DNA from 4 places in the Streptomyces sp. NPDC127117 genome. Region 2 is predicted to be linked to each of the others. Evidence: riboswitches for the same ligand, from Rfam matches in the RefSeq annotation. Region 2 holds a riboswitch; each other region holds the start of a gene.

Region 1 (7,416 bases), on a different contig from region 2:
CCCCGTCATGGGGGGCACGCCCGTGATGGCCGCGACCGACGGCACCGTGCGCACCCAGCTGAACAGCGCCTACGGGAACATGGCCATCGTCACCATGGCCGACGGGACCGAGACCTGGTACTGCCACCTCAGTGGCACCAAGATCCGCTCGGGCCCGGTCAAGGCCGGTGATGTCATCGCGTACTCCGGCGACACCGGGAACTCGACCGGTCCGCACCTGCACTTCGAGGTACGGCCCGGGGGCGGAGCGGCAGTGGACCCACTGCCCTGGCTCCGCAGCCACGGCGTCAACCCGACCTGAGCCGAAAACGGGCGGGGCCGCGGCCCCGCCCGTCGCTCGCCCCGTCTACAGCTTCTCGACCGGCGCGTACCGCAGCAGCAGCTTCTTCGGGCGCTCGTCACCGAAGTCGACCGTGGCCTTCGCCTGGTCGCCGACGCCCTCGACGGCCGTGACCGTGCCGAGCCCGAACTGGTCGTGCGTGACCCGGTCCCCGACGGTCAGCGCGATCGTCGGCTTGTCGGAGGTCCGCCGGGTCGCGAAGCCCGAGGGGCCGGAGCGCGAACGCGAGGCGGACAGCGACGAGGTGATCCCCGACGTCGGTCCGGCCGGTGCCGCCATCGGCCCCTTCCGCTTCCACTCCAGGTGCTGGTCCGGGATCTCCTCCAGGAACCGCGACGGCGGGTTGTACGAGGGCTGCCCCCACGCGCTGCGCATCGCCGCCCGGGTCAGATAGAGCCGCTCGCGGGCCCGGGTGATGCCGACGTAGGCGAGCCGCCGCTCCTCCTCCAGCTCCTTCACCTGTCCCAGCGCCCGCATGTGCGGGAAGACGCCGTCCTCCATGCCGGTCAGGAAGACGACCGGGAATTCGAGGCCCTTCGCGGTGTGCAGCGTCATCAGCGTGATGACGCCGGAGCCGTCCTCGTCCTCGTCGGGGATCTGGTCGGAGTCGGCGACGAGCGCGACCTTCTCCAGGAACTCCGCGAGCGTGCCCGTCCCCGCGCCGGTGCCGGTGGCCGCGTCCGCGCCGTCCTCGCCCGCCGCACCGGCCGCGCCCTGCTCCTGCTCGAATTCGAGGGCCACGGCGGCCAGTTCCTGAAGGTTCTCGATCCGGGTCTCGTCCTGCGGGTCGGTGGACGCCTGGAGTTCGGCGAGGTAGCCGGTGCGCTCCAGGACGGCCTCCAGGACCACCGCGGGGCCCGCGCCCGATTCGACGATCGTGCGCAGCTCCTCCATCAGGGTGTTGAACCGCTTGACGGCGTTGGCCGACCGGGCCGCCATGCCGTACGCCTCGTCGACCCTGCGCAGCGCCTGCGGGAAGGTGATCTTCTCGCGCAGGGACAGCGCGTCGATCATCGCCTCGGCACGGTCGCCGATGCCGCGCTTGGGCACGTTGAGGATGCGGCGCAGCGGGACGGTGTCCTCCGGATTGGCCAGGACGCGCAGGTAGGCCAGGATGTCCCGGACCTCCTTGCGCTCGTAGAAGCGCACGCCGCCGACGACCTTGTAGGGCAGGCCGACGCGGATGAAGATCTCTTCGAAGACGCGGGACTGCGCGTTCGTACGGTAGAAGATCGCGACGTCACCGGCCTTGGCGTCGCCCGCGTCGGTGAGCCGGTCGATCTCGTCGGCGACGAACTGCGCCTCGTCGTGCTCGGTGTCGGCGACGTAGCCGGTGATGCGGGCGCCGGTGCCGGCGTTGGTCCAGAGGTTCTTGGGGCGGCGGCTCTCGTTGCGCTCGATGACCGCGTTGGCGGCGGACAGGATCGTCTGCGTGGAGCGGTAGTTCTGCTCCAGCAGGATCGTGGTCGCGTTCGGGTAGTCCTCCTCGAACTGGAGGATGTTGCGGATGGTCGCGCCGCGGAAGGCGTAGATCGACTGGTCCGCGTCACCCACGACGCACAGCTCGGCCGGGGCGTCGCCCTCGCCCGCCGGGCCGACCAGCTCGCGCACGAGGGTGTACTGGGCGTGGTTGGTGTCCTGGTACTCGTCGACCAGGACGTGGCGGAAGCGGCGGCGGTAGTGCTCGGCGACGTCCGGGAACGCCTGGAGCAGGTGGACCGTCGTCATGATGATGTCGTCGAAGTCCAGCGCGTTGGCCTCGCGCAGCCGGGACTGGTACATCGCGTAGGCCTGGGCGAGGGTCTTCTCGAAGCCGTCCGCGGCCTGGCCGGCGAAGGTCTCCTCGTCGATCAGCTCGTTCTTCAGGTTGGAGACCTTGGCGGTGAACGACTTCGGCGGGAAGCGCTTCGGGTCCAGGTCGAGGTCGCGGCAGACCAGGGCCATCAGCCGCTTGGAGTCGGCGGCGTCGTAGATCGAGAACGACGAGGTGAAGCCGAGCCGCTTCGACTCGCGGCGCAGGATGCGTACGCACGCGCTGTGGAAGGTCATGACCCACATCGCGTTGGCGCGCGGACCGACGAGCTGCTCGACGCGCTCCTTCATCTCGCCCGCGGCCTTGTTGGTGAAGGTGATCGCCAGGATCTGGCCGGGGTGCACCCCGCGCTCCGCGAGCAGGTGGGCGATCCGGTGGGTCAGCACCCGGGTCTTGCCCGAGCCGGCCCCGGCGACGATGAGCAGCGGGGAGCCCGCGTGGACGACGGCGGCGCGCTGCTCGGTGTTCAGCCCGTCGAGGAGCGCCGCGGAGTCGATGACGGGGCGGTGCGCGCCGTCGCGGTAATAGGCGTCCCTGGGCGGCGGGGGCCCGTCGAACACGCCCGCGAAGAGGTCCTCCGGGACCGCTTCGGGTACGGAGTCCTCGGGGGGCGGCGGGGGCTCTTCCTCCGAGTGCTGGAGGCCGGCCAGGAAACTGTCGTCAAAGAGGCTGCTCATCGCTTGTCGAGTCTAGGCCGCCGCACCGACACCCGTCGGCCTCATGACGAACCGCACACGACCGACGGCACACAAAGAGAGCGGTCACCCACTCCCCGTAAGGGAATCCGGTCGGCGGCACCCCGCTCCGGCAAGGTCACGAAAATGTATCGGGCATATCGAACATCAACCTTCACAGCAGCACCATGGGTTGGCTAGCGTGCTCGACCGGGCGGCCCGTACCCCCTTGAGGCGAACCACGCCTAGCGGGCGCCCCCGCCGAATCCGGGCTGCCTTCAATGGAGTTCGGAACCGGGGACCCACACGCAGTACCGGGGTGAATCGGTCCTTATCCCCCACTCGGACCGTAGGGCAGCCTTCCGTTCCGCCCGAACCCGACAGCTAACCCGGTAGGCGGTCCACGGAAGGAGATGCCGGCCTTGGCGTCGCATCGCAAACCGCGCACCCGGGTGCGCACCACCGCACCGGCCGTCGGGCTCACCACTGCGGCCCTGGCGTCCGTGACCCTGCTCTCCACGCAGAGCGCCGTGGCCGCGCCCGATCCGAAGCCCCGCGTCGAGGACGTACAGAAGAAGGTCGACGACCTCTACCGGCAGGCGGGCACCGCGACCCAGCAGTACAACCAGGCGAAGGAAGCCTCCGCCGCCCAGCGCGCCAAGGTCGACGCCCTGCTGGACGACGTCGCGAAGCGCGCCGACAGGCTCAACGACGCCCGCAGGACGCTCGGCACCTACGCGGCCGCGCAGTACCGCAGCGGCTCCATCACGCCGAGCGCGACGTTCTTCCTGGCCGACGACCCGCAGTCGTACTTCGACCAGAGCCAGCTGATGGACCGGATGACCAGCCGGCAGCAGAAGGCGATCACGGACTTCCGTACGCAGCAGGCCAAGGCGGCGAAGAAGCGTTCCGAGGCGGTGCGGAGCCTGGAGACGCTGACGACGACGCAGACCACGCTGCGCACCAGCAAGCGGAACGTCCAGAAGAAGCTGGGCGAGGCGCGCACGCTGCTGTCGAAGCTGACCGCCGAGGAGAAGGCGCGACTGGCGGCGATCGAGCGCAAGAAGGAGGCGGAGGCCGAGCGCAAGGCGCAGGAGCTGGCGAAGCAGCAGGCCGCCGCGAAGGCCGAGGCGGACCGCGAGGCCGAGGAGGCCGCGAAGGGGTCGGGGGGCGGCAGCGGTACGGGGACGGGCAGCGGGACCGGCTCGGACAGCAGCGCCACCACCAAGGCGGAGAAGGTCCTCGCCTTCGCCAGGGCCCAGCTCGGCAAGCCGTACGTCTGGGGCGCGACGGGCCCGGCGTCGTACGACTGCTCCGGGCTCACCCAGGCCGCCTGGAAGGCGGCGGGGGTCGGCATCCCGCGCACCACGTGGGACCAGGTCAAGGTCGGCACCCGGGTCGCCACGGCGGACCTGCGGCCGGGGGATCTCGTCTTCTTCTACGACGACATCAGCCACGTCGGCATCTACAAGGGCGACGGGATGATGATCCACGCGCCGAAGCCCGGCGCGAACGTGCGCGAGGAGTCGATCTACTACATGCCGATCTACGGCAGCGTGCGCCCGGCGTAGCGTGCCTCCACCCGTCGCGCCGCCCCTGCACCGGGGCGGGGGCGGGGCGGGGGGGGGGGGTGGACAGCCGGGGGGTTGAGTATTTGTTGGTGGGGAGCCCCCCCCCCCCCCCCCCCGCGGCCCCCCGCTTCCTTGCCGCCGGGGCCCCACGGCCAGGGTGAGCGGCAGCGCAGCCGAGCGCCGTGCCGCCGCGGCCACTTGGGCCAGACTCATCGGATTCTCACCACTTCTCCCGCCCGCGCCGAGGTCGGGCGGCCGTCTCTCGCCGCGATCCGCCCCGACACCACAACGGTATCGATGCCTTCGGGTGCCAGCAGGGGGCGGTCGAAGTCGGCGGTGTCGCGCACCGACGACGGGTCCAGTACGACCAGATCGGCGACGGCCCCGTCGCGGACCACGCCGCGGCCGGTGAGCCCGAACCGCCCGGCGGGCAGGCCGGTCATCTTGTGCACCGCACTCTCCAGCGGGAGCAGTCGTTCGTCGCGGGTGTAACGGCCGAGTACCCGGGCGAAGCTTCCCGCCCAGCGCGGATGCGGCCGACCGGGTTTGGGGACACCGTCCGAGCCGATCATCGACAGCGGGCTGGCGATGACCCGGCGGACGTCGTCCTCTCGCATGGAATGGCTGATGATGGTCACTTCGCCCTGCTCGGCCAGCAGGAGATCGCAGGCCAGGTCGACCGGATGGATGCCGCGCTCGGCCGCGAGGTCGGCGATGCTGCGCCCCTCGGCCTCGGGCCGCGTCCGCGCGGCGGCCACCGAGATGAGGTCCCAGCCGCCGTTTCCCACGGTGTTCTCCCACCCCTCGACGCCCCGAGCGATGTCCGTCCTGATCCGGTCGCGGGTCTCGGGCCGGCGCAACCGTTCCAGCAGCGCACCGACGCCGCCCTCACTCGCCCACGGGGGCAGCATGGCGTGCAGGACGGTGCTGCCCGCCGTGTACGGATAGACGTCGCACAGCACGTCCACGCCTTCGGCGCGGGCTCGTTCCAGCCGGGGCAGGGTGCGCAGTGTGGCGCCCCAGGCGTGCCGGCCCGCGGTCTTGTGGTGGGAGATCTGCAGCGGGGCGCCGGAGCGTACGGCGATCTCCAGGGCCTCCTCCAGCGCGGACTCCACCTGTGACATCTCGTCGCGCAGATGGGTGACGTAGGGCTTGCCGTGACGGGCGGCGACCCTGGCCAGCGCGACGATCTCCTCGGTGTCGGCGTACGTGCCGGGAGGGTAGATCAGCCCGGTGGACAGACCGGCCGCCCCCTGGGCCAGCGACCGGTCGAGCAGCGCGCACATGGCGTCCAGCTCGTCGGGCCGCGGCGGCCGGGCCTCGAAGCCCATCACTCCGGCGCGCAGCGTGCCGTGGCCGATCAGCGAGGCGATGTGGGTGTGGCGCAGAGCCGGGTCCTGTCCGGTGGCGAACGCGTCGAAGTCCACCGAGGGCCGCACCGGTCCGAGCCCGAACGTCACCCTGAGATGCTCGGCGAGCTCCGGCAGCCGGCGGGGGAGCGAGGGGAACAGGCTGGTCCCGCAGTTGCCGCAGATCTCCGTGGTGACGCCCTGGAGCAGCGGAGCGAGACGGAGGTCGTCGATCGGCTCCGTGGTACCGCCGGCTCCGTGGGGCGCGGCGAGGGCGTCGGAGTGCGTGTGCACGTCGATGAAGCCGGGGGCGACGACCCGCCCGGCCACGTCCAGGGTCTCGACGGCCGAGCCAGGGGCGCCGGCGGGGAGCACGGCGATCCGCCCGTCCACCACCGCGACGTCCGCTTCCCGGGCCGGTGCGCCGGTTCCGTCCACGAGGGTGCCGCCGCGCAGCAGCAGATCCAGGGGGCGGCCCATCACAGCACCGTCGACAGGAAGGCCCGCGTGCGGTCGTGCCGCGGGGCGGTGAACAGCATGTCGGGGCTACCGGCCTCGACGACGGCACCCCGGTCCATGAAGAGGACCCGGTCGGCGACCTCGCGGGCGAAGCCCATCTCGTGGGTGACCACGACCATCGTCATACCGCTGCGGGCCAGGTCGCGCATGACGCCGAGCACCTCGCCGACGAGTTCGGGATCGAGGGCGGAGGTGGGTTCGTCGAAGAGCATGAGGGTGGGCTCCATGGCCAGTGCGCGGGCGATCGCCACGCGCTGCTGCTGCCCGCCGGACAGCTGCCCCGGGTAGTGGTCCGCCCGGTCCGCGAGACCGACGTCGGCCAGCAGCTCGCGGGCCTGCTTCTCGGCCTGTGCACGGGTCCGGCCCTTGACGGCGACCGGACCCTCCATCACGTTCTGCAGCGCTGTGCGGTGCGGGAACAGGTGGAACCGCTGGAACACCATGCCGATCCGCTCGCGCTGGCGCCGCACGTCCCGGGCCCGCCGCTCGCGCAGCACCCGGCCGGACGGGCCGTGCTGTTCGTAGCCGACCAGCTCACCGTCCATCCACACCCGCCCCGCGTCGATCCGTTCGAGGTGGTTGAAGCAGCGCAGCAGTGTGGATTTCCCGGACCCGGAGGGGCCGATGACACAGAGCACCTCACCGCTGCGGACGTCGAGGTCGATGCCCTTCAGTACCTCGGTGTCACCGAACCTCTTGCGGACCCCGCGGGCTTTGAGGATCACGTCGTTCATGCCGCTGCTCCCTTCCTGGCCCGTCCGGGCAGAAGATTGGCCAGGATTCTGCTCCGCAGCACGGGAGCGGTACCGGGGCTGTAGCGTCGCTCGACGGCGTGCTGTCCGATGCTCGCGATCGTGGTGAGCACGAGATACCAGATCGAGGCCACCAGGAGCAGTGCGACCACTTCGAAGTTGGCGAGATAGAGGTGCTGGGAGACGGTCATCAGGTCGGCGCCGGCGATGACCGAGACCAGCGAGGTCGTCTTGAGCATGGAGATGAACTGGTTGCCGAACGGCGGGATGATGACTCGCATCGCCTGCGGAAGGATGATCCGGGACAGGATCTGACGGTTCGACATCCCGATCGAGGCTCCCGCCTCGCGCTGGCCGGGATCCACGCTCTGAATGCCGGCCCGCACGATCTCGGCCAT
Region 2 (7,416 bases):
TCCCAGTAGTCGACGCACCACTGCCTGAGCTGCTCGGCGTTGTCCGGGTCCGGGTCGATGCCCGCGATGACGCCGGACCAGACCGCGTCCCGGTAGGCCCAGGCCGTGTCGTCGGGGCCGATTCGGTGGGCGGCCGCGTCGATCGGGTACAGGTGGGCGGTCGACAGGGGAGTGGGGAGGTTCTCCGCGTACTTGACGTGTACGTCGATGGCGTCGTCGGTGATCCGGTCGAAGAAGTTGCCGCGCCAGTACCACTGCAGACCGGTGGGGAGCAGTTCGTCGAACATGGACTGCAGGGCGGTGTAGGGCATCGGTGCCGTGAAGTGGAAGGCGGGCGGTCCGGGGTCCTCGACGGGCTTGAGGGTGGTTCCGAGAAGTTCGGGGTCGCCGGTCCAGCACCACACCACGCCGCACATCTTCTGACCGTGGATCTCCTCCGGGAACGGGGGACCGGGCGGCACGGTGAGCGCGGCGAAGAATCCGTTGAGGTCTTCGGGGGCCTGCGGCAGGAAGTCGCGGTACCAGCGCAGTACGTCGGGGATCCGGTCGGTCGGCCAGAGAGTGACGGCGACACCCACCGTGTCCACCGGGTGCAGCCGGAAGGTGAAGGAGGTGACGACGCCGAAGTTTCCGCCACCGCCGCGCAGCGCCCAGAACAGGTCGCGGTGGGTGGTTTCGTTCGCCGTCACCGAGGTGCCGTCCGCCAGGACCACGTCCGCGGCCAGCAGGTTGTCGATCGTCAGGCCGTATCTGCGGGTGAGGTAGCCGTGGCCGCCGCCCAGGGTGAGGCCGCCGATGCCGGTGGACGACAGGATTCCGGAGGGGGTGGCCAGCCCGAACGCGTGGGCGGCGTGGTCGAGATCGCCGAGCGTGGCGCCGCCGCCGACCGTGGCCGTCCGGGCGGCGGGATCGATGTGCGCCCACCGCATGGGCGAGAGGTCGATCGTGACGCCGTCGTCGACCAGGCACAGACCCGCACCGCTGTGCCCGCCGCCGCGGACCGCGAGCGTGAGCCCCGCGTCCCGGACGAAACCGACCGCGGCCATCACGTCCGCCGCGTCGGTGCACCGCACCACCGCAGCCGGGCGCCGGTCGATCATGGCGTTGTAGACCGTGCGGGCCCGGCGGTACTCCGGGTCCTGCGGGCCGATGACGGGACCGCGCAGCGCGGTCCGCATCGCGCCCAGGGCCGCGGACGTGGTGCCGTCCATGGCGGGCCATCTCCTCGTACGTCGAGATGGGGACCGCACCCCGCTCGGCCCGCCGTGAATCCGGCGCCCCGAGAGCCTCGGGCGGCGACGGCCACCGTGGCTGATGCCTCAAGCGTCCTCGCGGTCCTGGCGCCCGGCCACTTCGCCGGACCGCTCGGAGGGAGACATACGCGCTGCGCCGGAGAACGGCGGAGCGGGCGGTGGGGGCGGCGGTACGGGTACGGACGTCAGACGAGGAGCTTCGTCTTCGCCCGCTGGTACTCCTCGTCCGTGATGGCGCCCCGGTCCCTCAGCTCGGCGAGCTTCGCCAGGTCGTCGACGTGGCTCCCCTTCTTCGTGGCGTCGCCGCCCGCGTCTGAGGTGCCGGCGGCTTCCCGTACGTACGCCTTGAAGGCCGCGTCACGGTCCTGGGCTTCCTTGATGTCCCGCTTGCTCATGGACTTGCCGCGCACGATCACGTACACCAGGACGCCGATGTACGGCAGCAGCAGCGTGAGGACCAGCCAGCCGGCCTTGCCCCAGCCGCCGAGGTCGTGGCTGCGGAAGATGTCCGTGATCACCTTGAACAGCAGGAACAGCCACATGACCCAGAGGAAGAACCAGAGCATGGTCCAGAAGAGGTCGAGCAAGGAGTAATCGTCCACGGTTCGCTCCCCGATCAGCGCGAGTTCATCGCGTCGGCAGGACAGAAGGTAAAACAGTCATATCACCGCATATCCAAGCCCGCTCGCTGATCGTCGGCCGCTCGCGGGCACCGTTCCACCGGGGTGGGTGCGGAGTACCGTGGAGATGTCGAGGGAGGCTCGGGCCTCCAGGAGGCGGGGTCGCCTCGTGTCCATGAAGCGGTGCGGGACACCGTGTGAGAAGCGGCGTGAGCAGGCGTACGCGGGGACGCTCACGAGGGCGACGCATGCACCGGGCAGATGAGTCCGCCCGGAGCCCGGTCGGGGCTGTCGGCCGCGTCACCGTGCCGATTCCGTCCGGCGGTCCGGGCGAAGTGCTGGTGGCCGTACGGGGTGGGTCCGAGGCCTACACCGCATGGTCGGCGACGCCGATCGACAGGGACGCGCGCGTCGTCGTCGTCGACACGGTCTCGGCCCGCGGCGTGATCGTGGAACGCCTGCCGTCCTGAGCCGAAGGCCGAAAGCAATCGCGTACCCGACGGAAGCAGTGTCGTACGGCAGGAGTCTTCCCATGTTCTTCTGGCACGTTCCCGCCCCCAACGAGGCGATGCTCATCTCCGGTTCCAAGGGGCAGACCCTGGACACCCAGTTCCGGATCGTCACCGGGCACGGCAGTTTCGTGCTCCCGGTGAAGCAGAAGGCACGCATGCTCTCCCTGGCGCTGCGCGAGGCGGAGATCACCGAGGACTGCGTCACCCAGCAGGGCATCCGCCTCAACGTCCGGGCCGTGGCCGTCTTCAAGGTCGGCGACGACGCCGTGTCCATCGCCAACGCGGCCCGCCGCTTCCTGACCGAGCAGGACCAGATGGAGGAGCTCGTCGGGCGGATCTTCGCCGGACATCTGCGTTCCATCGTCGGCGGACTGACCGTGGAGCAGATCATCCGCGAACGCAACCGGGTCTCCCAGGAGGTCATCGCGGGCAGCCACGGCGAGATGGAGAAGCTCGGCATCGTCGTGGACGCCCTTCAGATCCAGGAGATCGACGACGCCACCGGCTACATCAAGAACCTCGCGGCCCCACACGCCGCCGCGGTCGCCAGCCAGGCCCGGATCGCCGAGGCCAAGGCCGACCAGGAGGCCAGCCAGCGCGAGCAGCAGGCCGCCGCGCTCAAGGCGGAGTACGAGCGTGACACCGCGATCAAGCGGGCCGGCTTCCTCGCCGAGACCGAGCAGTACAACGCCCGCGCCGCCCAGGCCGGACCGCTCGCCCAGGCAAGGGCCTCGCACGAGGTCATCGAGGAGCAGACCGCACTCGCCGAGCGTCAGGCCGCACTCGCCGCCCAACGGCTGGAGGCCGAGGTCCGGCGCCCGGCGGACGCCGAGGCGTACCGGCAGCGCACCCTGGCGGAGGCGGCTCGTGACCGGGTCAAGTTCGAGGCCGACGGCAACGCGTACACCGAGCGGGCCCTCGCCCAGGCGCAGGCGGACGCCAACAGTGTGCGCGCCGCGTCGCTGCGTGACGGCAACCAGGAGCTCATCGCGGCCAACCGCATCGTGGAGAACCTGCCCGCGCTGGCCGACGCGGCTGCCAGGGGTATGTCCGGCGCCGACCTCACCGTCCTCAACGGCACCAATGGCGTCAACGAGATGGCGGCGGGCGTCGTCGGCCAGGGGCTGGCGATCCTCCACTCCCTGCAACGCGGTGCGAACCCGGTGAAGCAGCCGGCCGTCCACGGGAAGGCCGATTCCGTGCCCCGTATCTCCGAGACGAACCAGTCGTCCTGAAGCGGCTCGGCGAAGGCGGGACGCGAGACGGGACGAAGAGTGGGGTGAAGGGCGGGACGAAGGGGCGGGACGAGGGACGGGACGAAGAGTGGGGTGAAGGGCGGGACGAAGGGGCGGATGTGGGCGGATGAAGGGCGGGCGAACCCGAGTGGTCAAAAGGGCTCCGGGGATGCCGTAGAGTTGTGTTCACCGACGCGGGGTGGAGCAGCTCGGTAGCTCGCTGGGCTCATAACCCAGAGGTCGCAGGTTCAAATCCTGTCCCCGCTACTGAAGAATTCAGGCCCGGCACGCACGCAGCGTGCCGGGCCTGATTCGTTTCGCCGCGTGGCATGCGAGCCGCAGCGCACATGTCCCCCCATTGGCCGATGAGGAGTCGCCGCTTCGTTCCGGTCCGGCGAGCCTGGGGGTGGGGCGCGGTACCGTCCGCAGCCGCGCGCGTACCGGGCAGGAGACCACAGGTGTGGAAGCGGGAGAAGCGGCGCGGCGAGCATGCCGGGAGCGGTGCCCGCACCCGGCAGTTCGTACGCGCGCTGCCTCCCCTGATGATTCTCGGCGGGCTGCTGTTCGACATCTTCACCCCGCCGGCCTTCACTGCCATCCCGCTGTTCGTGGCCGCTCCGCTGATCGCCGCCCCGTTCTTCTCGCTGGCCAGCACCATCCGCACCGGTATCGCCTCGATGCTGGCCGTCATCGTGCTGCGGCTGTACAGCAGCACGCTGCCCGAGGCCGTGCCGCTGATCGAACTGCTGACCCTGGCCACGGTCTCGGTCCTCGCGGTCGTGATCAACGGGGTCGTGCGGCGGGGCAACGAGCAGCTGGCCTCCGCGCGGTTCATCGCGGAGACCGCCATGCGCGCGGTGCTGCCGAAGCCGGCCGACCGGACCGGCGGACTGCAGGTCGCGGCCCGCTACGAGGCGGCGCAGGCGGACGAGTTCATCGGCGGTGACCTGTTCGCCGTGTCGGACACCCCGTGGGGGGTGCGGCTGGTGGTCGGGGACGTGCGGGGGAAGGGGCTCGCCGCCGTGGAGACGGTGGCGGTGGTCATCGGGGCGTTCCGCGAGGCGGCCGAGCAGGAAGCCTCGCTGGAGGGCGTGGCGGGGCGGCTGGAGCGGGCGCTGGCCCGGGAGGAGGCGCGACAGGGCGGGCTCGACGTGCTCGAAGGGTTCATCACCGCCGTGCTGGCCGAGATCCCGTCCGGACTGTCCCGGGTACGGATCGTCAACCGCGGTCACCCCGAACCGATCCTGCTGCATCCGGACGGGGCGCTGGAGGTGCTGAAGCCGTCGGTGCCCGCGCTGCCGCTCGGGATGGACCTGGGGGCATGGCCGGAGTGCACGGACGAGTGGGATCTGCCGGCCGGGACGACCCTGCTCCTCTACACGGACGGCCTCTCCGAGGCACGGAACGCCGAGGGAGTCTTCTACGATCCGGCGGCCCGGCTGCGCGGGCGGATCTTCCCGGGGCCCGAGGAGTTGCTGTCCGCCCTGACCGATGACGTACGGCTGCACACGGGCGGCGAATCGACCGACGACATGGCGCTGCTCGCGGTCGTACGTCCGGCGGAGGGGCAGCCGGACCGGAGAAGGACCGTGCCGATCGTCGGTGCCGAGGGGGCGTGACGGCGGAGGTGCCACCGTGTGTGATCGAAGGGCGCCGCTCCGCATAACATTTGACGCAACGTCAGAATCAGGGTAGTGACTGAGGGTCGGTCAACTCGTCCGATTCCACCCGCTTGTGTCCCGTAAAGTCCAGGCCAAAGAAGTGAACGATCAGTTGGAACAGCTTGGAATACGGCCCCGGTGTCTATTAACGTTCGATAACGCAGCGCGGTCGTCCCAGCCGTCGTCAGTGGCGGCACCGTGCGCGAGCGCCGAATTCCGCAAGGGAACCGGGGAACCACCTACATGGGGTGAATCGGGCATCTGTGTCTCGTGAGAGGCAGAGGGGCCCGTAGGAGACCTTCCTGCTCCGAACCCGTCAGCTAACCCGGTAGGCGAGAAGGAAGGAAAGGAGTGCGCCCCCGTGGCGTCCAACAAGCCTGCCCCCGAGGCCCCGTCCCGGTTCGATCACGACTACGGCACCGAGCCCGGCGGCGACTTCACCGGCAATTTCACGGGCGGGTTCACCGGTGAGCCCGACCGTGACTGGGACGAGTGGAACCCCACCGAGGAGTCCGTCCGCCCCGTGCGCGGCAGGCACCGCGTCGCCAAGCAGCGCAACGGGCTCGCCCGCAGCTCCACGGTGCTGGGTGTCGGCGTCATAGCGGCGGTCGGCGCGGGTGGCATGGCCACCGCGCAGAGCAAGCCGCCGGTCTCCATCTCCGTGCCCGACTCGATCACGGACCACCTCCCCGACGCCAAGTCCCTTCCCGGCGTGGGTGCCTTGTTCTCCGACGAGTCCGAGGCCGACAGGACCGAGGTCACGGCCGCCACCGCCCCGCTCACCACCGCCGGCATCACCACCGCCGAGGCCGAGCAGGGCACGACGGACGCGGGCGAGGCGCTCCGCGCCCGCATCCTCCAGCAGGCCGAGCAGCAGCAGGACGCCGCCGACGCCGAGGCCAAGGCGGCCGAGGAGAAGAAGGCGGCGGAGAAGGCGGCCGCCGAGGCCAAGAAGCAGCAGGACGAGGCCGAGGCCAAGGCCGCCGCCGAGAAGAAGAAGGCGGAGGAGGAGGCCAAGAAGAAGGCGGAGGCGCTGCGGCTCGCCAAGCTCGCCGCCAGCTACGCCATCCCGACCTCCTCGTACACGATCACCTCGACCTTCGGCGAGGCCGGCTCGATGTGGTCCTCCGGCTACCACACGGGCCTCGACTTCGCGGCCCCGACCGGCACCCCGATCAAGGCCATCCACGGCGGCACGGTCAAGTCGGCCGGCTGGTCCGGCGCGTACGGCTACCGCACGGTGCTCGAACTCGACGACGGTACGGAGCTGTGGTTCTGCCACCAGTCCTCGATCGGCGTCAGCGTCGGCCAGAAGGTCACCACCGGCGAGACCATCGGCCGGGTCGGCGCGACCGGCAACGTGACGGGACCGCACCTCCACCTGGAGGTCCACACCGCCGGCGGCACGGGCATCGACCCGATGGCCTGGCTCCGTGGCAAGGGCCTCAACCCTTGAGTCGGCGCCCGTCCCGCTGAGTCGGCGCCCGTCCCGCTGAGTCGGCGCCCGCCGGGCTGAGGCGGCGCCCGCCGGGCTGAGACGGCGCCTGCCTCTTGAGTCGGCGCCTGCCTCTTGAGTCGGCGCCCGCCCCTTGAAGTGGCGCCTGTCCCGCCCGTCTCGTGGGGCGCTCGGTCCGAGCCGGTTCGCCGGCCGATGAACCCCGGCAGTCCTGACGCTCACCCCCCGACGTCAGGGCTGCCGGTCTGTTTGTGGGCGGTGGGGCGTGAAGGGGGGCGCGGTGAGTTCCTGGAGCAGTCGGGATCCGGAATTCCGGAATAGCGGGCTCACCGGAATCCGTTGCTTCACTTATGACTTCTCTTCGTAAGCTGGGCACTTCCGACCTTCAGGTCTTCCCGCTCGCTCTCGGCGGCAACGTCTTCGGCTGGACCGCCGATGAGGCGCAGTCGTTCGCCGTGCTGGACGCGTACGCCGCGGGCGGCGGCAACTTCATCGACACCGCCGACGGGTACTCGGCCTGGGTTCCGGGCAACGAGGGCGGCGAGTCCGAGACCGTCATCGGCAAGTGGCTCGCCGCACGCGGCAACCGCTCCGACATCGTCGTCGCCACGAAGGTCAGTACCCACCCCCAGTACAAGGGGCTCGCTCCCGCCAACATCAAGGCCGCGGCCGAGGAATC
Region 3 (7,416 bases), on a different contig from region 2:
CGTCCCGCGCGAGGACCAGGACGACTTCCGGGACTGGGCGGGCATGATGATCCGCCACGGTGGCGGCCCGCGCGGCGGGGTGGCCAGGTCGGTGAAGAAGATGCGCGGCTATCTGGCCGAACTGATCCACCGCAAGCGGGAGAAGCCGGGCGACGACCTGATCTCCGGGCTGATCCGGGCCAGCGACCACGGCGAGCACCTCACCGAGAACGAGGCCGCCGCCATGGCCTTCATCCTGCTGTTCGCCGGATTCGAGACGACGGTCAACCTGATCGGGAACGGCGTCTACGCGCTGCTGCGCAACCCCGGGCAGCGCGAACTGCTCCAGCTCTCCCTCGACGCGGGGGAGAGCGGGCTGCTGGAGACCGGCATCGAGGAACTGCTCCGGTACGACGGACCGGTGGAGCTGGCCACCTGGCGGTTCGCCACCGAGCCGCTGACGCTCGGCGGACAGGACATCGCCGCCGGGGATCCTGTGCTCGTGGTGCTCGCCGCGGCCGACCGCGACCCGGAGCGCTTCGAGGACCCCGACACGCTCGACCTCGCACGGCGTGACAATCAGCACCTCGGATACGGGCACGGCATCCACTACTGCCTGGGAGCGCCGCTCGCCCGGCTGGAGGGACAGACCGCGCTCGCCACGCTGCTGAATCGCCTTCCGGACCTGCGGCTTGCGGTGGAACCTGCCGATTTGCGGTGGCGTGGCGGGCTCATCATGCGCGGACTTCGCACGCTTCCCGTGGAGTTCACCCCGGGGTCCGCCCACACGAAAAGTGACACCTCGTCAAGTCTGTGACTTTCACGTGATCTGCGCTGCATCGACTTGTGACTCCCGTTCGAACCCGGCTAGGTTCACCGTTCGACTCACCAGTCACACGTCAGCTACACGGAAGGCAACCCCATGGGCTCCGCGAACGGCAGACACCGTCGCCCCCGTCAGGCACCCGCCATCGTCGTCGCCGCGGGCGTGACCGGATCGGCCATCGCCATCCCGCTGCTCGGCGCGTCCGGTGCGCACGCGGCCGACGCCACGACCTGGGACCGGGTGGCCGAGTGCGAGAGCGGCGGCATGTGGAGCGCCGATTTCGGCAACGGCCACTACGGCGGCCTTCAGTTCTCGCAGGAGACCTGGAAGGCGTACGGCGGTGAGGCGTACGCGGAGCGCGCCGACCTGGCCAGCCGGGCGCAGCAGATAGCGGTGGCCCAGAAGGTGCTGGACGACCGGGGCCCGAAGGCCTGGCCCAGCTGTGCGGTCATCTCCGGCCTCGCCGTGGACGGGACGCTGCCGGGGGTGGACCCGGGTTCCGTGCCCGCCGACGACCCGACCGGGAACGCGAAGCCGGCTGACGACGCGTCGGCGGACCCGTCCGGCGACGCCACACCGTCCGACAGCGCCTCCGACGGTACGGACGCCGTTGACGGCGCGGACGGCTCGGAGAAGGGCGACGAGCCGTCAGGGAAGACCTCGCCGTCCCCGAAGCCCACGGCCTCGACCACCCCGTCCCCCGACGCGTCCACCGACGTCCCCTCCGGGGCGCCCGGCGACGCGTCAGGCTCGCCCGACGCGTCCGGCGGCACGGGCGGCAAGCACCGCGGCGCGCCGGCCCCCGAGCAGGGCGGCGGTACGGACGGCGGCGGCCGTGAGGCGGGCCGTCATGCCTCGCGCGGCGGCAACGACGCACGCGACACGACCGACACGCCCGCCGACGGCACGTACACCGTTCGCGTCGGCGACAACCTGTGGGCGATTGCTGATGCACAGAAGGTCCCCGGTGGCTGGCCCGCGCTCTACGAGGCCAACAAGGGTGCCGTCGGCGCCGACCCGGACCTCATCCTCCCTGGCCAGAGCCTCGATCTCGATGTGAAGGCCAAGTGAGGGCAGTCTGATAATCGACTAAAAACGCCCTCGAAACCGGGGTAGTTCAGGGACCTATGTCCGCTTATGCGTAAGTGAGACATGGGTCTCTTTGCGTCAACTGGCGTGTCGCGTCCGGGGAGCCCTTCCGCATCGTGCCCCACCTGCGGAAACGATGGTTCTTCAGATGCAAGTAGGGGCTTATTGTCCGATGTGTCCATCTTTGAATGTGGGGGTTGCGTATGTTTACGGTCGGAACCGCTCGCACCGCGGGCCCCGTCGACCGTCACGCCGAATCCTGCCGTCGGTCGAAGGGAACAGACGCGTAAAGCGCCGTAGGCAGGAGCGGGGGACCCAGGTAAGCGCCGGGCCCGATCGTCGAAAGACGCATCAGGACCGGCTTGGGGTGAAGTCGCGTGCTAGGACGTGCGACCGGGCAACTCACTTGGCCCGAACCCGACAGCTCACCTCGTAGGCGTCGGTGAGGAGAAGTTCCATGCTGCTTTCCAGCAAGGGCAAGCACCGCCGCCCGTCCAAGGCCGTCCGTATCGCCACGCTCGCCGGTGTCGCCGGTGCCGCAGTCGCCGTGCCCCTGATGGGTGCGACCAGCGCCTCCGCCGCCTCCGTCGCCACCTGGGACGCCGTCGCCCAGTGCGAGTCCGGTGGCAACTGGTCCATCAACACCGGCAATGGCTACTACGGCGGTCTGCAGTTCTCGCAGTCCAGCTGGGCCGCCGCCGGCGGTACGCAGTACGCCGCCCGTGCCGACCTGGCCACCAAGGCCCAGCAGATCGCCACCGCCGAGAAGCTCCTCGACATGCAGGGCCCGGGTGCCTGGGCCTGCGCCGGCGCCGGCGGCCTGACCAACGACGGCGTCGACCCGGGCGTCGACACCGGCTCCTCGAACTCCTCCTCGAACTCCACCGCGAGCTCCGGCGCCTCCGAGCAGCAGAGCGCCCCGAAGCAGCAGTCGCAGCCGACCCAGCAGGCCCAGCCGAAGCCGGCCGAGCGCACCGAGGCCCCCGCCGCCTCCCGCTCGGACCGCTCCGCCGCCCCGCAGGCCGAGTCGAAGAAGACCGTCACCACCCCGACCGGCGAGAAGGTCGAGAAGGGCGACGGCGAGTACAAGGTCGTCTCCGGCGACTCGCTGAGCAAGATCGCCGCCGACAACAAGGTCGAGGGCGGCTGGCAGCAGCTGTTCGAGCTGAACAAGGACATCGTCAAGGACGCCGACCTGATCTACCCGGGTCAGCAGCTGCACCTGACGAAGTAGTCGCGGCTCGCTCCTCCCCGAGCATCACCCCGGCCCGGCGCGCATCCCCGTGTGCGCCGGACCGGGGCGTTGCCGTTCGTGCTCGGGGGAGCGCCGGATCGTTCATTTGTTGTAGTTACCGACCAGTATGTTTCTGGCTGTTTGTCCGGCAATGTGTGCCCTCGGGTCCTTTTTCGTCCCAGGGGTCGGGCGGTCGGCCGACTGATCGGGCCGGGCCGGTTAGGCTCTTGTCGCAAGGCCAAAGCGACCCTGCACAATCAGCGTCATATCCCAGAAGGAGATGCCTCGTGCCGTCCATCGACGTCGTCGTAGCCCGGGAAATCCTCGACTCCCGCGGAAACCCCACGGTCGAGGTAGAGGTCGGCCTCGACGACGGCAGCACGGGCCGTGCTGCCGTTCCGTCCGGCGCCTCCACCGGAGCGTTCGAGGCCATTGAGCTTCGCGACGGTGACCCCAACCGCTACCAGGGCAAGGGCGTCGAGAAGGCCGTTCTCGCCGTGATCGAGCAGATCGGCCCGGAGCTCGTCGGCTACGACGCCACCGAGCAGCGGCTGATCGACCAGGCGATGTTCGACCTCGACGCCACCGAGAACAAGGGCTCGCTCGGCGCCAACGCCATCCTCGGTGTCTCGCTGGCCGTCGCCCACGCCGCCTCCGAGGCCTCGGACCTGCCGCTCTTCCGCTACCTCGGCGGCCCGAACGCGCACCTGCTGCCCGTTCCGATGATGAACATCCTCAACGGCGGCTCGCACGCCGACTCCAACGTGGACATCCAGGAGTTCATGATCGCGCCGATCGGCGCGGAGTCCTTCTCCGAGGCGCTGCGCTGGGGTGCCGAGGTCTACCACACGCTGAAGAAGGTCCTGAAGACCAAGGGCCTGTCGACCGGTCTCGGCGACGAGGGCGGCTTCGCGCCGAACCTGGAGTCGAACCGCGCCGCCCTCGACCTCATCGTCGAGGCCATCAAGGAAGCCGGCTACGTCCCGGGCAAGGACATCGCGCTGGCGCTCGATGTCGCCGCGTCCGAGTTCTACAAGGACGGCAAGTACGAGTTCGAGGGCAAGTCCCGCTCGGCCGCCGAGATGACCGAGTACTACGAGGAGCTCGTCTCCGCGTACCCGCTGGTCTCCATCGAGGACCCGCTGTACGAGGACGACTGGGCCGGCTGGAAGGTCATCACCGACAAGCTCGGCGCCAAGGTGCAGATCGTCGGCGACGACCTCTTCGTCACCAACCCGGAGCGGCTGGCCCGCGGCATCGAGGAGGGCTCCGCCAACGCCCTGCTCGTCAAGGTCAACCAGATCGGCTCGCTGACCGAGACCCTGGACGCCGTCGAGCTGGCCCAGCGCAACGGCTTCAAGTGCATGATGTCGCACCGCTCCGGCGAGACCGAGGACGTCACCATCGCCGACCTCGCGGTCGCGGTGAACTGCGGCCAGATCAAGACCGGCGCCCCGGCCCGCTCGGACCGCGTCGCCAAGTACAACCAGCTGCTGCGCATCGAGGAGATCCTCGACGACGCCGCGGTGTACGCGGGCCGCTCGGCGTTCCCGCGGTTTCGCTCCGCGAACCAGTAGGCACAGCGCTCCGCGAACCAGTAGGCACAGCGCTCCGCGAACCAGTAGGCACAGCGCTCCGCGAACCAGTAGGCACAGCGAGGGCTGATCATCCCTTTCGGCCCGTCAGGGGCCCGAAGGCCATGGCGTCCGTCCGTCCCCGCACTCGGTCCCGTACCGTGTGCGGGGACGGACGTGCGTAGTGGGGAGGCGGAGACATGGCCGCGAAGGACCGGGACCGGTTCTCCACCGCGACCCGGCTGCGACTGCTCGGCGAGCAGACCGCGGCCCGTGTCTACCGGTCCCAGAACCGCCGCCAGGCCCGCCGCTCACGGCTCACCGGCCGGGCGGCGTTCCTCGCGCTGGTCGTCTGCTCGCTGGTGGTCGTGCTCGCGTACCCGATGCGGCAGTACGTCTCGCAGCGGGACGAGATCGCCGACCAGCAGCGGCGGGCGCAGGACGCCAAGGCCCGTACCGAGGAGCTGCGCGACGAGAAGGCGCGCCTCCAGGACGATGCGTACATCCGGCAGCTGGCCCGTACGCACCTGCACTACCTTCTTCCCGGGGAGACCGGTTATACGGTGATCGACCCCGACGCGGTCAAGGAGCGCGAGGGCAGGACCGGCGAGTCCGGCCGGCCGTGGCACTCCAACCTCTGGGACGGCGTCGACAGCGCCGACCGCGACTGACTCTCTTCATCCATCTGCAGAACCGCAGTTCGAGCAGCCCGATCAGAACCTAGGCAGGCATGGAAACGCCCCCTCCCCAGACCGAGTCCACCGCGCCCACCGAGGCGGACATCGCCGCGTTCCAGCAGCAGCTGGGGCGTCCGCCGCGCGGTCTGCGCGCGATCGCGCACCGCTGCCCGTGCGGCAACCCGGACGTGGTCGAGACGCAGCCCCGGCTGGAGGACGGTACGCCGTTCCCGACGACGTACTACCTGACGTGCCCGCGTGCCGCTTCCGCGATCGGCACGCTGGAGGCGAACGGGGTCATGAAGGAGATGACCGAGCGCCTCGGTACGGACCCCGAGCTGGCCGCCGCGTACCGGGCCGCGCACGAGGACTACATCGCCCGGCGTGACGCGATCGAGGTGCTGGAGGGCTTTCCGAGCGCGGGGGGCATGCCGGACCGGGTGAAGTGCCTGCACGTACTGGTGGGGCACTCGCTGGCCGCGGGGCCGGGGGTGAACCCGCTGGGGGACGAGGCGATCGCGATGCTGCCGGAGTGGTGGCGCAAGGGGCCGTGCGTCTCGCCGTGCGGCGCGCCGGACGAGGGCTGACCGTTCCTCCGGGGGCTCCGCCCCCGCACCCCCGCTCCTCGATCGCCGGAGGGGCTGGAATTGCTCCTCGATTGCCGGAGGGGCTTTGTCTGCTTTATTTGGGAGTGCTTCATGACCCGCGTGGCCGCCATCGACTGCGGTACCAACTCCATCCGTCTGCTCGTCGCCGACGCGGATCCGTCGACCGGTGAGTTCGTCGAGCTCGACCGGCGGATGGAGATCGTCCGGCTCGGGCAGGGCGTCGACCGTACCGGCCGGCTCGCCCCCGAGGCGCTGGAGCGGACGTTCGCGGCCTGCCGGCAGTACGCGACGGTGATCAAGGAGCACGGGGCGCAGCGGATCCGCTTCGTCGCCACCTCCGCCTCCCGCGACGCGGAGAACCGGGACGACTTCGTCCGCGGGGTGCTGGAGATCCTGGGCGTCGAGCCCGAGGTGATCAGCGGTGACCAGGAGGCCGAGTTCTCCTTCACCGGAGCCACCAAGGAGCTCGCGGGCCGCGACCACCTGGCGAAGCCGTATCTCGTCGTGGACATCGGCGGTGGCTCCACCGAGTTCGTCGTCGGCGACGACCACGTACGGGCAGCGCGGTCCGTGGACATCGGCTGCGTACGGATGACCGAGCGGCACCTGGTGCGCGACGGCGTCGTGACCGACCCGCCGGCCGACGGGCAGATCGCCGCGATCCGCGCCGACATCGCCGCCGCCCTCGACCTCGCCGAGGAGAGCGTCCCGCTCGCCGGGGCCGCCACCCTCGTCGGCCTCGCCGGGACGGTCACCACGATCGCCGCGATCGCCCTGGGGCTGGACGCGTACGACTCCGAGGCGATCCACCACTCCCGGATCTCCTTCGAGCAGGTCCAGGAGATCACCGGACGGCTGCTCGGCTCCACCCACGCCGAGCGGGCCGCGATCGGCGCGATGCACCCGGGACGGGTCGATGTGATCACGTCCGGGGCGCTGATCCTGCTCGCCGTGATGGAGCGGACCGGGGCCCGCGAGGTCGTCGTCAGCGAGCACGACATCCTCGATGGAATCGGCTGGTCGATCGCCTGAAACGGCTGCGCGTGAGCGCCCCGGACAGGGCGCTCACGCGTGCCTTGGCCTGCACCTTTGAGCCCTCGTGGGCCACCCGGGCGGTGGTTCGCGGGACACGTCGCGACGAAGTTCGTGAACTTCTTCACAAGGAATTCGGCTCTGTGGAGGGCACTTCTGCTCCGGATGGGCATCCGGGGCCGCTCGCAAGGCCGTTGTGAGGTCGCGCGGAAGTGTTCCGGACGTGTTGCCGCCAGATGAACCGGAGCGGTGGTTCACCCCGTCCGGAGGGTCAAGGGCCAGCTCACAAGCGGTGAACAACGTTCGCCGTCATGCCGTGGTTCCCCTGCGGTTCCATGACCTCGGTCACGTGGGCGGCGAAGTGTAGCAGAAGGGGGCACCAACCTTGTGAAGGGGC
Region 4 (7,416 bases), on a different contig from region 2:
GCGCCGCCGGGTAGCGCAGCAGCTGCGCGTCGGACGTGATGAAGACCAGATCCTCCTCGCCGGTCCGCAGCTCGGCGGCGCCGACGATCCGGTCACCGTCCTTGAGGGAGATGACCTCCAACTCGTCCTTGTTGGCCGGATAGTCCGGCACCACCCGCTTCACGATGCCCTGGAGGGTGCCGATCGCGAGCCCGGGGGAGGCCTCGTCGAGCGTGGTGAGACAGACGACGGACTCGTCGCTCTCCAGTGTGAGGAACTCCGCGACCATCGCCCCGCCCGACAGATTGGGCGCCGCATGGGTGTCCGGCAGCTGGGGCAGATCGATCACCGCGAGCCGCAGCAGCCGGCCCGCCGACGTCACCACGCCCACATCGCCGCGGGCCGTCGCCAGCACCGCCGAGACGATCACATCGTGCTTGGCACGCTTGGCGTCCTCGGCGAGCACGATCGGCTCGTCATTGGCGGTACGGGCCAGCAGGCCGGTCGAGGACAGCAGCACCCGGCACGGGTCGTCAGCGACCTCCAGCGGCACCGAGGCGACCTGCGCACCGGCCGACTCCAGCAGTACCGTACGCCGGTCGGTGCCGAACTTCTTGGCGACCGCGGCCAGTTCCGAAGAGACCAGCTTGCGCAGCTCGGTGTCCGATTCGAGGATGGCGGTCAGCGCCTCGATCTCGCCGTTGAGCCGGTCCCGCTCGCTCTCCAGCTCGATCCGGTCGAACCGGGTCAGCCGGCGCAGCGGGGTGTCCAGGATGTACTGCGTCTGGATCTCGCTCAGCGAGAAGCGCTCGATGAGCCGCTCCTTCGCCTGCGCGGAATTGTCACTGGACCGGATGATCCGGATGACCTCGTCGATGTCGATCAGCGCGACGAGCAGGCCCTCGACCAGATGCAGCCGGTCGCGGCGCTTGCCCCGGCGGAACTCGCTGCGCCGGCGCACCACGTCGAAGCGGTGGTCGAGATAGACCTCCAGGAGCTCCTTGAGCCCCAGCGTGAGCGGCTGACCGTCGACCAGCGCCACATTGTTGATGCCGAAGGACTCCTCCATCGGCGTCAGCTTGTAGAGCTGCTCCAGGACGGCCTCCGGCACGAAGCCGTTCTTCACCTCGATGACCAGGCGCAGGCCGTGCTCGCGGTCGGTCAGGTCCTTCACGTCCGCGATGCCCTGGAGCTTCTTCGCCGAGACAAGGTCCTTGATCTTGGCGATCACCTTCTCCGGGCCGACGGTGAAGGGCAGTTCGGTGACGACCAGGCCCTTGCGGCGGGCCGTCACGTTCTCCACCGAGACGGTCGCGCGGATCTTGAACGTGCCGCGGCCGCGGGCGTACGCGTCCTTGATGCCGCCCAGGCCCACGATCCGGCCGCCGGTGGGCAGATCGGGACCGGGCACGAACCGCATCAGGGTCTCCAGGTCCGCGCCCGGATGCTTGATCAGGTGCCGGGCGGCGGCGATGACCTCGCCCAGATTGTGCGGCGGCATATTGGTCGCCATGCCGACCGCGATCCCGGACGACCCGTTGACCAGGAGGTTCGGGTACGCGGCGGGGAGAACGGTCGGTTCCGTCTCCTGGCCGTCGTAATTCGACTGGAAAGCGACGGTGTCCTCGTCGATCGACTCCGTCATCAGTGACGTCGCGTCGGCCATCCGGCACTCGGTGTACCGCATGGCGGCAGGCGGGTCGTCGTTGCCGAGCGAGCCGAAGTTGCCGTGGCCGTCGACCAGGGGGAGCCGCATGGAGAACGGCTGCGCCAGACGGACCAGCGCGTCGTAGATCGACGCGTCACCGTGCGGGTGCAACTTACCCATGACCTCGCCGACGACGCGGGCGCACTTCACGAAGCCGCGATCGGGGCGCAGGCCCATCTCGTTCATCTGGTACACGATGCGGCGGTGCACCGGCTTCATGCCGTCACGGGCGTCGGGCAGGGCCCGTGAGTAGATCACCGAGTACGCGTACTCGAGGAAGGAGCCCTGCATTTCGTCGACGACGTCGATGTCGAGGATCTTCTCCTCGAAGTCGTCCGGCGGCGGGGTCTTCGTGCTGCGGCGGGCCATCGCTGCTGCGACTCCTTCACGGATTCTGTTCGGGCAACCTCAGGTTCTGACGCGGACCATTGTGGACCGCCGCACTGACATCGCCGACCTCGACCCGTCCCAAGAGGCGTTCCGGGCCCCGGTCGAGACGCCTTCGCGCCCCGCCGCGCGGGGGATGCGCCCCTCTTTCACGCGAACTTCCGGGTTACGGGAACTTCGCCAGGTGTCCGTGCGCTTGCCTAAAGTGGCAGGTCTCGCAGGAAATCCAGTATCGCGATCGAAGGGACGTACATGCCCATGGGTCACACGGCCACCGCTCAGGCCGGCTCCGGCGGCTTGACAGCGACCGAGCACCGCCTGGCCAACGGCCTGCGCGTGGTGCTCTCCGAGGACCATCTGACCCCGGTCGCCGCGGTCTGCCTCTGGTACGACGTCGGCTCGCGCCACGAGGTCAAGGGACGCACCGGGCTGGCTCACCTGTTCGAGCACCTGATGTTCCAGGGCTCCGGCCAGGTCAAGGGGAACGGCCACTTCGAGCTGGTGCAGGGGGCCGGCGGCTCGCTCAACGGGACCACCAGCTTCGAGCGCACCAACTATTTCGAGACCATGCCCACGCACCAGCTGGAGCTGGCCCTGTGGCTCGAAGCCGACCGGATGGGCTCGCTGCTCGCCGCGCTCGACGAGGAGTCCATGGAGAACCAGCGCGACGTCGTCAAGAACGAACGCCGCCAGCGCTACGACAACGTCCCCTACGGCACGGCGTTCGAGAAGCTGACGGCACTGGCCTACCCCGAGGGCCACCCGTACCACCACACCCCGATCGGCTCGATGGCCGACCTGGACGCCGCGACCCTTGAGGACGCGCGCACCTTCTTCCGTACGTACTACGCGCCCAACAACGCGGTGCTCTCGGTCGTCGGCGACATCGACCCCGAGCAGACCCTCGCCTGGATCGAGAAGTACTTCGGCTCCATCCCGTCCCACGACGGCAAGCAGCCGCCGCGCGACGGCACGCTCCCGGAGATCATCGGCGAGCAGCTGCGCGAGGAAGTGCGTGAGGAGGTCCCGGCGCGGGCGCTGATGGCCGCCTACCGGCTGCCGCACGACGGCACCCGCGAGTGCGACGCGGCGGACCTCGCGCTGACCGTGCTCGGCGGCGGCGAGTCGTCGCGGCTGCACAACCGCCTGGTCCGCCGTGACCGTACGGCCGTGGCGGCCGGGTTCGGGCTGCTGCGGCTGGCCGGCGCGCCCTCGCTGGGCTGGCTGGACGTCAAGATGTCCGGCGGCGTCGAGGTGCCGCAGGTCGAGGCCGCGGTCGACGAGGAGCTCGCCCGGTTCGCCGCCGACGGCCCCACGCCCGAGGAAATGGAGCGCGCGCAGGCCCAGTTGGAGCGCGAGTGGCTGGACCGCCTGGGTACGGTCGCCGGCCGTGCCGACGAACTGTGCCGGTTCGCCGTGCTGTTCGGCGACCCGCAGCTCGCCCTGACCGCCGTTCAGCGGGTGCTCGACGTCACCGCGGAGGAGGTGCAGGCGGCCGCCAAGGCCCAGCTGCGTCCCGACAACCGCGCGGTGCTGGTCTACGAGCCGGTCGAACCGGCCGAGCCCGCGGACGCGGCGGACACCGACGAGACCGACACCGACGCGCACGAAGGGGCGGACCAGTGACCGACGCTGCCGCGACTGGAGTTTCGATGCAGTACCACCCGCAGCCGGCCCCCGGCGTCGCCCGCCCCTGGGCCTTCCCCGCGCCCGAGCGCGGCGCCCTGCCCAACGGCCTCACGGTGCTGCGCTGCCACCGCCCCGGCCAGCAGGTCGTGGCCGTCGAGATCTTCCTCGACGCCCCGCTGGACGCCGAGCCCGAGGGTCTCGACGGCGTGGCCACGATCATGTCGCGGGCGCTGAACGAAGGCACCGACAAGCACACCGCCGAGGAGTTCGCCGCCGAGCTGGAGCGCTGCGGCGCCACCCTCGACGCGCACGCCGACCACCCCGGTGTCCGGGTCTCCCTGGAGGTCCCCGCCTCCCGGCTGGCCAAGGCCCTCGCGCTGGTGGCCGAGGCGCTGCGGGCGCCCGCCTTCGCCGAGAGCGAGATCGAGCGGCTGGTACGCAACCGGCTCGACGAGATCCCGCACGAGCAGGCCAACCCGGCCCGGCGTGCCGCCAAGCAGCTCTCCAAGGAGCTGTTCCCGGCCACGGCGCGGATGTCCCGCCCGCGCCAGGGCACCGAGGAGACGGTGGCGCGGATCGACTCGGCGGCCGTGCGCGCGTTCTTCGACGCCCACGTCCGGCCGTCCACGGCGACCGCCGTGGTAGTCGGGGACCTCACCGGCATCGACCTGGACGCCCTGCTCGCCGACACCCTCGGCGACTGGTCCGGAGACGCCGCCGCACCCCGCCCCGCCCCGCCGATCACCGCCGACGACACCGGCCGCGTGGTCATCGTCGACCGTCCGGGCGCGGTGCAGACCCAGCTGCTGATCGGCCGGATCGGCGCCGACCGGCACGACAGCGTGTGGCCGGCCCAGGTGCTCGGCACGTACTGCCTGGGCGGCACCCTCACCTCGCGGCTCGACCGGGTGCTGCGCGAGGAGAAGGGCTACACGTACGGCGTGCGGGCCTTCGCCCAGGTGCTGCGGTCGTCGGCCCCGGACTCCGCCTCGGGGGCGACCGGCGCCGCGATGCTCGCCATCAGCGGCTCGGTGGACACCGAGTCCACCGAGCCGGCGCTGAAGGACCTGTGGACGGTCCTGCGGACCCTGGCGGCCGAGGGCCTGACCGACGAGGAGCGCGAGACGGCCGTGCAGAACCTCGTGGGTGTGGCGCCCCTGAAGTTCGAGACGGCGGCCTCCGTCGCGGGCACCCTCGCCGACCAGGTCGAGCAGCACCTGCCGGACGACTACCAGGCGCAGCTGTACGCCCGGCTCGCGGAGACCGGCACGGTCGAGGCGACCGCGGCGGTCGTCAACGCCTTCCCGGGTGACCGGCTGGTCACGATCCTCGTCGGCGACGCCGCACGGATCGAGGAGCCCGTCCGGGCCCTGGGCATCGGAGAGGTGTCGGTGGTCACCGGCTGACGTCCGGCCCGTCACAACAGGTCCCAACTCGACATTTCGCCGCATATCAGGACAGAAGGAAGGCCCTTGCGAGTGTCATCTCGCCAGGGTCTTCCTTTTTGTCCGTTCTGGGGGAAGGTTGCCTGTCTGCCCTGTGGGATGCGCTACAAAATGGCCTGTCCGTTTGGTGAATGAAAGTGACCCCGCTTAGCGTCGGCTCGACTGCCCGTCACTCGTATGCCGCATCCGCGACGTACCGGACAGTCATCGCCGAGTCCCCGTCAGGCGCGAGCCTGGGGAGCCGGGGACCCACGCAGTCCCTGGGGTGAATCGGACGCCTGAGCCCGGATGGGCCGGGGTGTCCGTAGGAGACCTTCCTGCTCCGAACCCGTCAGCTAACCCGGTAGGCGAGAAGGAAGGAAAGGACCAGCCACTCCATGGCGTTCACCCGTGCCACCGGGAAGCACCGTGCCCCGAGCCGACTGACGCGCGGCAGCGCGAAGGCCGTCGGCGTCGCGGCTCTGGCCACCACCGGCGTCATCGGCGGCCTGGCCGCTCCCGCCTTCGCGGCGGACTCCGACGCACCCTCCGTGAGCGAGACCGGTCTCAACCAGGTCATCGCCATCGACAAGACCCTCGCCGACCGGATCGACGCCCAGGCCGACGCCCAGCAGCATCAGGCCGACGTCGCGGCGAAGGCGAAGGCCGAGGCCCACCGGAAGGCCGAGGCCAAGAAGAAGGCCGAGGCAAAGGCCAAGGCGGCGGCCGAGGCCAAGGCCGAGGCGAAGCGCGCCGCCGAGGCCCGCGCCGAGAAGGCCCGCGCCGCCCGGTCCGCCGAGCGCACCCGCCTGGGCTCCTTCCAGCTCCCGGTCGCGGGTTCGTACGTAAGCACCGGCTACAAGTCCAGCGGCTCGCTCTGGTCCTCCGGCAGCCACTCCGGCATCGACTTCCACGCCGCCTCCGGCAGCTCCGTCGTCGCCGTCGGCGCCGGCACGGTCGTCGAGGCCGGCTGGGGCGGCGCGTACGGCAACAACATCGTGCTCCGGATGACGGACGGCACGTACACGCAGTACGGCCACCTCTCCTCGATCGGCGTCTTTGTCGGCCAGAGCGTCGGCGCGGGCCAGCAGATCGGCCTCTCCGGCTCGACCGGCAACTCCACCGGGCCGCACCTCCACTTCGAGGCCCGGACGACCCCGTCGTACGGGTCCGACATGGACCCGGTCGCGTACCTGCGCGCCCACGGCGTCCACGTCTGACCGACGCCCACCGCACCACCTCGTCGAAGGCCCCGGCAGCGCGCCGGGGCCTTCGCCATGCCCGCCTCCTCGACCGCGGGAGACGACCGGCCGCCGAACCGTCCCGTGGCCAAAAGATATTCATGAATTTCCGCCCGGCATCGGAAATGCAGCCGCATTGCAATAGAGTCGCGGAACAGGCGTCGGCCGGCCGCGTTTCGCGGGGATTGAGGCGGAGGTTCGGACATGCGCATTCCGGCGCATTCGGTATGCACGGCAATCCGTGACGACATCGTCTCCGGTGTCTTCGAACGCGGCAGCCGTCTCACGGAGGAGTTGCTGGCCCGCCGTTACGGGGTTTCCCGCGTCCCGGTACGGGAGGCGCTGCGCACCCTGGAATCCGAGGGCTTCGTCGTCACCCGGCGGCACGCGGGCGCCTGCGTCGCCGAGCCCACCGAACTGGAGGCGGCCGACCTCCTGGAGGTCCGCACGCTGCTGGAGCCCCTGGGCGCCGCCCGCGCCGCGCAGCGCCGCACCGAGGCGCACCTCAAGGTGCTCCGCGGCCTCGTGCGGCTCGGCCAGGACCGGGCCCGGCGCGGCGAGGGCGAGGATCTGCGCTCACTGGGCGGCTGGTTCCACGAGACGCTGGCGCAGGCCTCCGGCAGCCCCGGCCTGATCGCGCTGCTCACCCAGCTGCGGCACAAGATCGACTGGATGTACGCGGTCGAGCAGCCCGCCCGGCCGGTGGATTCCTGGGCCGAGCACGGGGCGATCGTGGACGCGGTGGCGCGCGGCGACGCGGAACGGGCCAGGACGCTGGCCGCCCACCACGCGGAACGGGCTGCGGCCGCGCACCGGCTGCGACGGCGGCCCGGCACGCCCCGGGCCGACCGGGTGAGGACCTCGCAACATTCCGTAAACACCGCGGGTGTCCGCCATTAACAATCGCGCCGTATACAAAGAGAAGTCATTGTGCGGGGCGCATTCCGAGTGGTCCGGATTTTGCCTTCCTGGATTCTGCCCTGCCCGGATTCCGCTCCACCCGGATTTCGTGGGCCTGGATCCTGGGTGCCGGAATTCATCCTGCAAG

What was found. Region 2 has a riboswitch for cyclic di-AMP ahead of ACFVH0_RS37200 (M23 family metallopeptidase). Riboswitches for the same ligand answer to the same signal wherever they lie in the genome.
Region 1: linked by a shared signal. The riboswitch ahead of ACFVH0_RS01730 (NlpC/P60 family protein) and the one ahead of ACFVH0_RS37200 (M23 family metallopeptidase) in region 2 are both predicted to bind cyclic di-AMP.
Region 3: linked by a shared signal. The riboswitch ahead of ACFVH0_RS05385 (transglycosylase family protein) and the one ahead of ACFVH0_RS37200 (M23 family metallopeptidase) in region 2 are both predicted to bind cyclic di-AMP.
Region 4: linked by a shared signal. The riboswitch ahead of ACFVH0_RS19535 (M23 family metallopeptidase) and the one ahead of ACFVH0_RS37200 (M23 family metallopeptidase) in region 2 are both predicted to bind cyclic di-AMP.

The regions. Positions count from the first base shown of each region.
Region 1 is NZ_JBHXTM010000001.1:368,131-375,546, reverse strand. Features, by position in the region: gene ACFVH0_RS01740 (M23 family metallopeptidase) at 1-301, shown strand, start outside; gene pcrA (DNA helicase PcrA) at 347-2,830, opposite strand; cyclic di-AMP (ydaO/yuaA leader) riboswitch at 3,077-3,242, shown strand; gene ACFVH0_RS01730 (NlpC/P60 family protein) at 3,250-4,398, shown strand; gene ACFVH0_RS01725 (amidohydrolase family protein) at 4,608-6,227, opposite strand; gene ACFVH0_RS01720 (amino acid ABC transporter ATP-binding protein) at 6,227-7,000, opposite strand; gene ACFVH0_RS01715 (amino acid ABC transporter permease) at 6,997-7,416, opposite strand, start outside.
Region 2 is NZ_JBHXTM010000077.1:300-7,715, forward strand. Features, by position in the region: gene ACFVH0_RS37170 (FAD-binding oxidoreductase) at 1-1,211, opposite strand, end outside; gene ACFVH0_RS37175 (SHOCT domain-containing protein) at 1,439-1,855, opposite strand; gene ACFVH0_RS37180 (hypothetical protein) at 2,122-2,343, shown strand; gene ACFVH0_RS37185 (SPFH domain-containing protein) at 2,406-3,620, shown strand; tRNA gene ACFVH0_RS37190 (tRNA-Met) at 3,814-3,887, shown strand; gene ACFVH0_RS37195 (PP2C family protein-serine/threonine phosphatase) at 4,079-5,239, shown strand; cyclic di-AMP (ydaO/yuaA leader) riboswitch at 5,479-5,631, shown strand; gene ACFVH0_RS37200 (M23 family metallopeptidase) at 5,643-6,737, shown strand; gene ACFVH0_RS37205 (aldo/keto reductase) at 7,088-7,416, shown strand, end outside.
Region 3 is NZ_JBHXTM010000004.1:82,791-90,206, reverse strand. Features, by position in the region: gene ACFVH0_RS05395 (cytochrome P450) at 1-796, shown strand, start outside; gene ACFVH0_RS05390 (transglycosylase family protein) at 902-1,876, shown strand; cyclic di-AMP (ydaO/yuaA leader) riboswitch at 2,177-2,348, shown strand; gene ACFVH0_RS05385 (transglycosylase family protein) at 2,352-3,128, shown strand; gene eno (phosphopyruvate hydratase) at 3,416-4,705, shown strand; gene ACFVH0_RS05375 (septum formation initiator family protein) at 4,903-5,373, shown strand; gene ACFVH0_RS05370 (DUF501 domain-containing protein) at 5,433-5,966, shown strand; gene ACFVH0_RS05365 (exopolyphosphatase) at 6,078-7,019, shown strand.
Region 4 is NZ_JBHXTM010000020.1:114,297-121,712, forward strand. Features, by position in the region: gene ACFVH0_RS19520 (DNA topoisomerase (ATP-hydrolyzing) subunit A) at 1-2,056, opposite strand, end outside; gene ACFVH0_RS19525 (M16 family metallopeptidase) at 2,327-3,700, shown strand; gene ACFVH0_RS19530 (M16 family metallopeptidase) at 3,727-5,109, shown strand; cyclic di-AMP (ydaO/yuaA leader) riboswitch at 5,347-5,512, shown strand; gene ACFVH0_RS19535 (M23 family metallopeptidase) at 5,526-6,347, shown strand; gene ACFVH0_RS19540 (GntR family transcriptional regulator) at 6,573-7,268, shown strand.